3 linked regions of the Martelella endophytica genome follow. The main gene of each other region encodes a partner of the protein of the gene in region 3 in a complex. Links are inferred from orthologs where the notes say so. Each region holds a gene or a part of one and is shown on either strand. Other genes may lie near its edges.

Evidence for each region.
Region 1: the proteins of TM49_RS13005 (region 3) and eno are in contact, whole or in part, in a solved structure (PDB 2FYM), measured with the Escherichia coli proteins. The link is inferred for Martelella endophytica from one-to-one orthologs.
Region 2: the proteins of TM49_RS13005 (region 3) and pnp are in contact, whole or in part, in a cryo-EM structure (PDB 9QH0), measured with the Escherichia coli proteins. The link is inferred for Martelella endophytica from one-to-one orthologs.

What each region holds. Positions count from the first base shown.
Region 1 is NZ_CP010803.1:3,621,727-3,624,750, forward strand. Bases 154-3,024 are described here. They hold eno (phosphopyruvate hydratase), read right to left. Parts: upstream 2,291-3,024; coding sequence 1,016-2,290; downstream 154-1,015. Other genes in these bases: gor (glutathione-disulfide reductase), read right to left, coding at 154-861; kdsA (3-deoxy-8-phosphooctulonate synthase), read right to left, coding at 2,493-3,024. Outside these bases: more of gor, read right to left, coding at 1-153. UniProt on the Escherichia coli protein: Catalyzes the reversible conversion of 2-phosphoglycerate (2-PG) into phosphoenolpyruvate (PEP). It is essential for the degradation of carbohydrates via glycolysis.
Region 2 is NZ_CP010803.1:4,520,004-4,523,144, forward strand. What follows is about bases 5-2,992. They hold pnp (polyribonucleotide nucleotidyltransferase), read right to left. Parts: upstream 2,577-2,992; coding sequence 432-2,576; downstream 5-431. Other genes in these bases: TM49_RS21085 (class I SAM-dependent methyltransferase), read right to left, coding at 5-177; rpsO (30S ribosomal protein S15), read right to left, coding at 2,845-2,992. In the rest of the region: more of TM49_RS21085, read right to left, coding at 1-4; more of rpsO, read right to left, coding at 2,993-3,114. UniProt on the Escherichia coli protein: Involved in mRNA degradation. Catalyzes the phosphorolysis of single-stranded polyribonucleotides processively in the 3'- to 5'-direction. Also involved, along with RNase II, in tRNA processing.
Region 3 is NZ_CP010803.1:2,860,354-2,863,944, reverse strand. The notes cover bases 1-3,438. They hold TM49_RS13005 (Rne/Rng family ribonuclease), read left to right. Parts: upstream 1-319; coding sequence 320-3,238; downstream 3,239-3,438. Other genes in these bases: TM49_RS13000 (GFA family protein), read right to left, coding at 3,316-3,438. In the rest of the region: more of TM49_RS13000, read right to left, coding at 3,439-3,591. UniProt on the Escherichia coli protein: Endoribonuclease that plays a central role in RNA processing and decay. Required for the maturation of 5S and 16S rRNAs and the majority of tRNAs. Also involved in the degradation of most mRNAs.

The sequences.
Region 1 (3,024 bases), 760 kb from region 3 along the record:
CGCGCCCTTCGCATCCAGCTCGACGCCAACCGATTCGAGACCGAGGCCCTTTGTGTTGGGTAGCCGCCCGAGCGCCATCATCACCTTGTCGACATTGAAGACGTCACCGTTGTGGGTCACCGCCTTCAGCCGGCCATCCGCTGCCTCGGCAACGTCAACGATCGTATCGCGGCAGACGACGCGGATACCCTTCTTTTCCATGGCTTCACGCAGGTTGGTGCGCATGTCCATGTCGAAGCCGCGGAGAATCTCCTCGCCGCGATAGATCAGCGTGGTCTCGACCCCGAGACCGGCAAAGATGTTGGCGAACTCGACGGCGATGTAGCCGCCGCCGGTGATCGCGATCGACTTCGGCAGTTCTTCCAGATGGAAGGCCTCGTTGGAGGAGATGCAGAGCTCGGATCCCGGCATTTCCGGGTGCGGATTGGGACGCCCGCCGACCGCGATCAGGATCTTCTCGGCTGTCACCTCCCGACCGGAGGAAAGCAGGCGCACGCGATGTTCGCCGGCAAGTTCGGCCCGGGTTTCCAGAATTTCCGCGCCGTTGTTCTCCAGGCCCTTGCGATAGAGCCCTTCGAGACGGGCAATCTCCTTGTCCTTGGCGGCGATCAGCGCCGGCCAGGAGAAGCTGCTTTCGCCAACCGTCCAGCCATAGCCTGCCGCGTCCTCGAAGTGTTCGGGATACTGCGAAGCATAGACGAAGAGCTTCTTCGGCACGCAACCGCGAATGACGCAGGTGCCGCCGAAGCGGTATTCCTCGGCGATAGCGACCTTTTTGCCCATGCTTGCGGCCAGGCGCGCGGCGCGCACACCGCCGGATCCGCCGCCGATCACGAAGAGGTCGTAGTCATACTGGGTCATGGGCGCGGTTCCTTGTCTTGGGACTTGGTTCGGGGCTTATCCTGGGAGGATTCGGATCGGGCTCATGTATATGGCGTCTTGCGCACAAAAATAAAGCCCGCGGTGCGACACCGCGGGCTCTTTGTCGAAATGGCTTTCGACCGGCTGACCGGGCTCAGCCCTTCAGGATCGAACGGCCGGCGAAGACGGCCTGGGCGCCGAGCTCTTCCTCGATGCGGATGAGCTGGTTGTACTTGGCCAGACGGTCAGAGCGCGACAGCGAACCGGTCTTGATCTGGCCGCAGTTGGTGGCAACCGCGAGATCGGCGATCGTCGCGTCTTCGGTTTCGCCGGAGCGGTGCGACATGACGCTGGTGTAACCGGCCTTGTGGGCGGTCTCGACGGCGTCGAGCGTTTCGGTCAGCGAGCCGATCTGGTTGACCTTGACGAGCAGCGAGTTGCCGACGCCCATCTTGATGCCGTCCTTCAGGCGCTGGGTGTTGGTGACGAACAGGTCGTCGCCGACGAGCTGGCACTTGCCGCCGATCAGCGAAGTCAGTTCCTTCCAGCCGTCCCAGTCGTCTTCGGCGAGGCCATCTTCGATCGAGAAGATCGGGTAGCGGCCGATCAGATCGGCGAGATAGGCGGCCATTTCGCCCGAATCGAAGGTCTTGCCTTCGCCTTCCATGACGTACTTGCCGTCCTTGTAGAATTCGGTCGAGGCGGCATCCATGGCGAGGTAGACGTCGTCGCCCGGCTTGTAGCCGGCCTTTTCGATCGACTTCATGACGAAATCGAGCGCCGAGGTGGTGCTTTCCAGAGCCGGTGCGAAACCGCCCTCGTCACCGATCGCAGTGTTGTAGCCACCGGCCGAAAGCTCTTTCTTCAGCGTGTGGAAGATTTCCGAGCCCATGCGAACGGCATCGCGCATTGTCTCGGCGCCGATCGGCATGATCATGAATTCCTGGAAGTCGATCGGGTTGTCGGCATGTTCGCCGCCATTGATGATGTTCATCATCGGAACCGGCAGGAGGTGGGCGAAGGTGCCGCCGACATAACGGTAGAGCGGCAGGCCGGAGGCGGTGGCAGCAGCCTTGGCGGTCGCCAGCGAAACGCCGAGAATGGCGTTGGCGCCGAGGCGGCCCTTGTTGTGGGTGCCGTCGAGCTCGATCATGGTCTGATCGATTTCCATCTGGTTTTCGGCATCCATGCCGACGACGGCTTCGAGGATTTCGGTATTGACGGCGTTGACGGCCTTCTCGACACCCTTGCCGAGATAGCGGGAGCCGCCATCGCGCAGCTCGACAGCCTCGTGGGCGCCGGTCGAGGCACCCGAGGGCACGGCGGCGCGGCCAATGGTGCCGTCTTCCAGATACACATCAACCTCGACCGTGGGATTGCCACGGCTGTCGAGAATTTCACGGGCGAGAATGTCGGTGATTGTCGTCATGTTTGCCTACCTGTCGACTTGTTATTGAATGAACCGCATTGCAGCGGTGAAACGGTCACGCTTTTATTCGCGGCCTTGGGCATCCGCGCGCTTCCAGCGAGATTGCATAATGCAGTTGTTCCACCAGTACTATGACGAATGAAAGATTTTTGACGAGAGCTCCCGAAAAACGCGTAGTGTCCGTCGGCAATTCAGCCGGACTTTACCTGTCCTTTGCAATGGCGTCAAAAGCCAAGAGCTTGTCCAGAAGCCTGGGCATGTCCTTCAGCGGTACCATGTTGGGGCCGTCGGAAGGGGCATTGTCCGGGTCCTGATGGGTTTCGATGAAAACGCCGGCAACGCCGACGGCGACGGCCGCCCGTGCCAGCGTTTCGACGAATTCGCGCTGACCGCCGGTAGAACCGCCCTGCCCGCCCGGCTGTTGCACCGAATGGGTGGCATCGAAGATCACCGGCGCACCGGTCGAGGCCATGATCGGCAGCGAGCGCATGTCGGAGACGAGCGTGTTATAGCCGAAGGAGGCGCCGCGCTCGCACAGCAACACGTTCGGATTGCCGCTGTCGACGATCTTGGCAAGCACGTTCTTCATGTCCCAGGGTGCAAGGAACTGTCCCTTCTTGACGTTGATCACCCGTCCGGTCTTCGCAGCCGCGATCAGAAGATCGGTCTGGCGCGACAGAAAGGCCGGGATCTGCAGAACATCGACGACGGTTGCAACCTCGGCGCACTGTTCC
Region 2 (3,141 bases), 1.7 Mb from region 3 along the record:
AGCGCGCTCCAGCGCCGTATAGAACGGGCGGAACGGCTGCACGGCCTCGATCTCGGCGGCAAAACCGTCCGGCAGGCGATAGCCAGCCTCGGCGCCCAGAAACAGCGCGCGCCCGGTGGGCGGCGGCAGAACGCCGGTGTCGAAGGGATGGAAAAGGGTTTTCAGGGTTTCGCGCATGTGCCGCACCTATTGAAAAAGGCGCGAGCGATGCTGCTCACGCCTGTCATTTTGGCTTACGCCTTCCCTCATTCTCCCCCCTTGAGGGGGAGATGCCCCGACAGGGGAAGAGGGGGGGGTGAACCGCAAGCCACGAGTTCAGAGAAAATGGGAACCGCTGCACCCCTCTCTGTCGCTTGCGCGACATCTCCCCCTCAAGGAAGGAGATTGAAGGGGACCATCGGCAAGGTCATTCCTCCGTCGGGGACGACACCTTACTCGGCAGCGTCGTCCTTCTTGCGCTCGGGCTTCGGCAGTTCCTTGCCGCTTTCCTGATCGACGACCTTCATCGACAGCTTGACCTTGCCGCGCTCATCGAAGCCGATGAGCTTGACCCAGACCTTGTCGCCTTCCTTGACCACATCGGTGGTCTTGGCAACGCGTTCCTGCGCCAGCTGCGAGATGTGGACGAGACCGTCGCGGGGGCCGAAGAAGTTGACGAAAGCGCCGAAGTCGGCGGTCTTGACGACCGTGCCTTCGTAGATCGCGTTCAGTTCCGGCTCGTCGACGATCGAGTGGATCCACTTCTTGGCGGCCTCGATTTCCTTGGCCGAAGACGAAGCGATCTTGATCGTGCCGTCATCCTCGATGTTGATCTTGGCGCCGGTCTTCTCGACGATTTCGCGGATGACCTTGCCGCCGGAGCCGATGACGTCGCGGATCTTGTCGACCGCAATGTTCATGACTTCGATGCGCGGAGCGAACTCGCCGAGCTGGCCACGGCTTTCGGAAAGGGCATTGGCCATTTCGCCGAGAATGTGCGAGCGACCGCCCTGAGCCTGGCCGAGCGCGACCTTCATGATCTCTTCGGTGATGCCGGCGATCTTGATGTCCATCTGCAGCGAGGTGATGCCATCGGCAGTACCGGCAACCTTGAAGTCCATGTCGCCGAGGTGATCCTCGTCACCGAGAATGTCGGAGAGAACCGCGAAGCGATCGCCTTCGAGGATCAGGCCCATGGCGATACCGGCAACGGGCTTGGCGAGCGGCACGCCGGCATCCATGAGCGCCAGCGAGGTACCGCAGACGGTCGCCATCGAGGACGAACCGTTGGATTCGGTGATTTCGGAGACGACGCGCAGCGTGTAGGGGAACTGCTCCGCAGACGGCAGCATCGGGCGGATGGCGCGCCATGCAAGCTTGCCGTGGCCGATTTCGCGGCGGCCCGGGGAGCCCATGCGGCCCGTTTCACCGACCGAATAGGGCGGGAAGTTGTAATGCAGCAGGAAGCGTTCCTTGTACATGCCAGTCAGGGCATCGACATACTGCTCGTCTTCGCCGGTGCCAAGCGTGGCAACGACCATGGCCTGCGTTTCACCGCGGGTGAACAGCGCCGAACCGTGCGTGCGCAGCAGGATGCCGACTTCGGAGACGATCGGACGAACGGTCTCGAGATCGCGGCCGTCGATACGGCTCTTGGTGTCGAGAATGTTCCAGCGGACGATCTTGGCCTGAAGATGCTTGAACACCGTGCCGATTTCCTCGGCCGTGTACTTGGCTTCCTCGCCTTCGGCAGGAGCGTAGCGTTCCTTCACCTTCGCCTTGCAGGCGTCAACGGCGGCGTAGCGGGCAGCCTTCTCGGTGATCTTGTAGGCTTCGCGCAGTTCGCCCTCGATGAAGGAGAGCATGTCGGCTTCGAGTTCGGAGAAATCTTCCGGTTCGAATTCGCGCGGCTCCTTGGCGGCAACTTCGGCGAGCTTGATGATCGCGTCGATGACCGGCTGGAAGCCCTTGTGGCCGAACATGACGGCGCCGAGCATGACGTCTTCCGGCAGTTCCTTGGCTTCCGATTCCACCATCAGGACGGCATCACCCGTACCGGCGACAACGAGGTCGAGCGCGGTTTCGGGCATTTCGTCGATGTGCGGGTTCAGAACGTATTCGCCGTTGATGTAGCCAACGCGCGCGCCGCCGATCGGGCCCATGAAGGGAACGCCGGAAAGCGTCAGCGCCGCGGACGTTGCGACCATGGCCAGGATGTCGGGGTTGTTCTCAAGATCGTGCTGGAGAACGGTCACGATGACCTGGGTGTCGTTCTTGTAGCCATCAGGGAAGAGCGGGCGGATCGGACGGTCGATCAGACGCGAAACCAGGGTTTCGTTTTCGCTCGGGCGACCTTCGCGCTTGAAATAGCCGCCGGGGATCTTGCCGGCTGCGTAGGTCTTTTCCTGATAGTTGACGGTGAGCGGGAAGAAATCCTGGCCCGGCTTCGGCTCCTTGGCGGAGACGACGGTCGCAAGAACGGCGGTCTCGCCGTAGGTCGCGAGCACGGCGCCGTCAGCCTGACGGGCAATCTTGCCGGTCTCAAGCTTGAGCGTGCGTCCGGCCCACTCGATTTCCACAGTGTGGGTGTTGAACATGTCTTGTCCTCTTACAGAAAAGCGACCGCTTCTTTCCGATCGGAAATCAGAGGCGCTTTCAGCGTTTCATTCGACGTATCATGGGCAAGACAACGGGCAGCTTGAGAGTGCCAAGCAGCCTGCAATCCTGCCCCATGACAGGTCCGTTTCGGCCTGCGGCCCGCAGGGGCCGCGTTGTCAGATCTTCACCCTGCCACGGTGTGGAGACCGGCGCCCGGTCGGGCGCAATGAAAACCGGCGGGCGCAAACGCCCGCCGGAAGATAAAGCTTAGCGACGGATGCCGAGACGACCGATGAGGGTCGTATAGCGGCTTTCGTCAACGCGCTTCAGATAGTCGAGCAGCGAACGGCGGGTCGAAACCAGCGTCAGCAGACCACGGCGGGAATGGTTATCCTTCTTGTGGTCCTTGAAGTGTTCGGTGAGGTTGGTGATCCGCTCGGTGAGGATCGCAACCTGAACTTCCGGCGAACCAGTGTCGCCTTCCTTGGTTGCGTATTCCTTGATGAGTGCGGCCTTGCGCTCGGCAGTAATCGACATCGGTCATCCTTTCTGATGTAGATGATT
Region 3 (3,591 bases):
TTGTGCCCATGAAAACGGCGCGGCGGCAGAAGGGTCAAACGCTTGCGGGACGACCCGAAGAGCGTATTCATCGCCCCCTTTCAACGGGGCAAGTCAAACTTGGTTCCGACTGGTCTAACATGAGAACGAAGCGACATTTTCTTCCGACAGCCGGCCGCCCCGAGATGGGCACCCGGCTGATTCGCGAAGGCTTCGCTTTCGTGTCGCTGCGCCCGTCGGACAGTCATTCATCCGGCGCGTGCGCAGATGACCGTTTCCATAGCAGAACTTTTGTCAGCCTGGGAAGCGGCGTGCGACAGCGCCGAGGAGCACTTCTTTCATGGCAGACAAAATGCTTATCGACGCCTCTCACGAAGAGGAGACGCGCGTCGTCGTCGTACGCGGAAATCGTATAGAGGAGTTCGATTTCGAATCGCAGCATAAGAAACAGCTGCGCGGCAATATCTATCTGGCGAAGGTGACCCGGGTCGAGCCCTCCCTGCAGGCGGCCTTCGTCGATTATGGCGGCAATCGCCACGGCTTCCTCGCCTTCTCCGAAATCCATCCGGATTACTACCAGATCCCGCTCGCCGATCGCGAGGCGTTGCTGCGTGAAGCGGCTGCCGACGCCGATGATGGCGACGACGAACCAACGACGAGCGAGCCGGCCGAAGCCGCGGCCGAGGCCGCCAATCAGCCGAAGCCACGCACCCGTCGCGGCAAGGCACGCTCGCGCGGCAAGACGGCCGACGCGGACAAGAGCGAAACCGCCGGCGAAGAGAACACCGCCGAGGCTGCCGAAGCCCCCGCTGAGGCCACTGCCGAAGCGACCGAGGCCGAAAAGCCGAAGCCGCGCCGTCGCCGCCGGACCACCAAGGCCAAGGCTGCCGAGGGCGAGGCCGAGAATGCCGAGACCGCGAGCGACGCATCCGACGACGATGACGACAGCTCGCCGACCAGCATGGCCGCGAAAGTCGATTCCGACACGATCTCCGAAGACATCGACGATGACGACACGGTTGAATCCGTCGGCGCCGAAGATGCGATGGAAGAAGTTCCGGAGCACGAGCACCGCCGCGTGCGCAAGCAGTACCGCATCCAGGAAGTCATCAAGCGCCGGCAGATCCTGCTGGTGCAGGTGGCCAAGGAAGAACGCGGCAACAAGGGCGCGGCCCTGACGACCTATCTCTCGCTTGCCGGCCGCTATTCGGTGCTGATGCCGAACACGGCGCGTGGCGGCGGCATTTCGCGCAAGATCACCAATCCGGCTGACCGCAAGCGGCTGAAGGAAGTGGCCAAGGGCCTTGAAGTGCCGCAGGGCATGGGCGTGATCCTGCGTACAGCCGGCGCCAACCGCACCAAGGCCGAGGTCAAGCGCGACTTCGAATATCTGATGCGCCTTTGGGAAAACGTCCGCACCAAGACGCTGACGTCGACAGCGCCCTGTCTGGTCTACGAGGAAGGCAGCCTGATCAAGCGCTCCATCCGCGACCTCTATAACAAGGATATCAATGAAGTCATCGTTTCCGGCGACGAGGGTTACCGCGAGGCGAAGGACTTCATGAAGATGCTGATGCCGAGCCACGCCAAGGTGGTTCAGCGCTATCGCGACGTCCACCCGATCTACTCGCGCTCCGGCATCGAAGCCCAGCTCGATCGCATGCTGCAGCCGCAGGTGACGCTGAAATCTGGCGGCTATCTGATCATCAACCAGACCGAAGCACTGGTGGCGATCGACGTGAACTCCGGGCGTTCGACCCGTGAACACTCGATCGAGGACACCGCGCTGCAGACAAACCTGGAGGCGGCCGAGGAAGTCGCGCGCCAGCTTCGCCTGCGCGACCTTGCCGGCCTCGTCGTCATCGACTTCATCGACATGGAAGAAAAGCGCAACAACCGCGCCGTCGAGAAGAAGCTGAAGGATTGCCTGAAGAACGACCGCGCCCGCATCCAGGTCGGCCGCATCTCGCATTTCGGCCTGCTGGAAATGTCGCGCCAGCGCATCCGCGCCTCGGTTCTGGAATCGACCACGCAGGTCTGCAGCCATTGCGGCGGCACCGGCCACGTCCTGTCGCAGTCTTCGGTTGCCCTGCACGTCCTGCGTGGCGTCGAGGAATACCTGCTGAAGAACACCACGCACAACATCACCGTGCGCACGACGCCCGACATTGCGCTCTACCTGCTGAACCAGAAGCGCAACACGATCGTCGACTATGAAAACCGCTTCGGCCTCGAAATCATCATTTCGTCGGATGCCGATTTGGAGAACACCCATTTCGAGATCGACCGTGGCGAGCCCGTCGCCGAGCCGGTGAAGATCGAAACGCTGTTCAACTTCGCCGAAGAACCGGAAGACGATGTCGCTGACATCATCGAGGAAACGCCGGACGAGGATGAAGCCGAGGAAGCGACGTCGAACAACGATAATGGCAACAATGGTGGCGAAGAGCAGAGCCGCTCGCGCCGCAAGCGCCGCCGCCGTCGTGGCGGACGGAGCGGCAACGGCCAGCAGTCTGCCGACGCCGAAAACGGTTCGCAGGCCGATGCATCCGATGATGATGACGGCGATGACGATGCCCAGCAGAACGCCATTGCGGATGCTGCCACCGACGACGAGCGCCCGTCCAAGCGCAAGCGTCGCCGTGGCAAGCGTGGCGGCCGCCGCAATCGCAGCGAAGGCGACGACGAGCAGACGAACGGCTCGGAGGCCAGCAATGACGAAGCCGGCGAGACCGACAATGCTGAAGACACGGTAGCAGCGAACGAAGCCGAGGCTCCCGCGCAGGAGCCGGCAGAAGCTGCTCCCGCCGTGGCAGGCACGACTGAGGCCGTTTCCGAGGAAGCCAAGCCGGCTGCCGAAGAAGAGCCCAAGGCCGAAGTGGTCGTTGGCGAAGATGAGGCCATGGCTGAAATCGAAGGCCGCAAGCCGCGCCGCCGTCGCCGCAAGCCCAAGGAAGAGGCAGAAGCCCCCGAGGAAGCACCTGTCGAAAGCCCCGAGGAGCCGGTGACAGCGGAGACCGCCGCGGAAACAGAGGCCGTCGAAACCGCAGCCACGGAACTCGATGACGCCGCAGCCGTTGCCGAAGAGCCGGCCGTTGAGGCAGCCCCTGCCGAGCAGACCGATACGCCGAAGCGCGCCAACCGCGCCTCGAACGTTTCGCACTCCGAGCCGGTCGTGACCTCGAATGGCGCGCAGGAAACCGATGAAGAGCCCTCCAAGCCGAAGCGCGGCTGGTGGAACCGTCGCGGCTTCTTCTGAGCCTCAAGCATCTGACTGATTTCAGACGCCGCCGTTTTCGAACGGCGGCGTTTTCGTTTCCGTTCGGGTCTGATGCCTCACCGGTTCAGCGGCGGCCCTTCGAAGACATGGCCGGCATATTGCGGCAGGTCGTCGGAAATCTGGTGCCACGGCGCCTTGGAGGTGACGAAGATGTGCTCACTCGGCGTGATAGACGGTGGTTCGTCCAGCGTGCCCATGGTGACATGGATATAGGCGCCTTCGCGCACCCGCGAGTAAAGCAGCGACCCGCAACGGGAACAATGGGCGTCGTGCGTGGTCGCATCGCCGTAGAAGAACAGCGGCGCGTCGGCCTCGATCGCGAACTTCTCGGA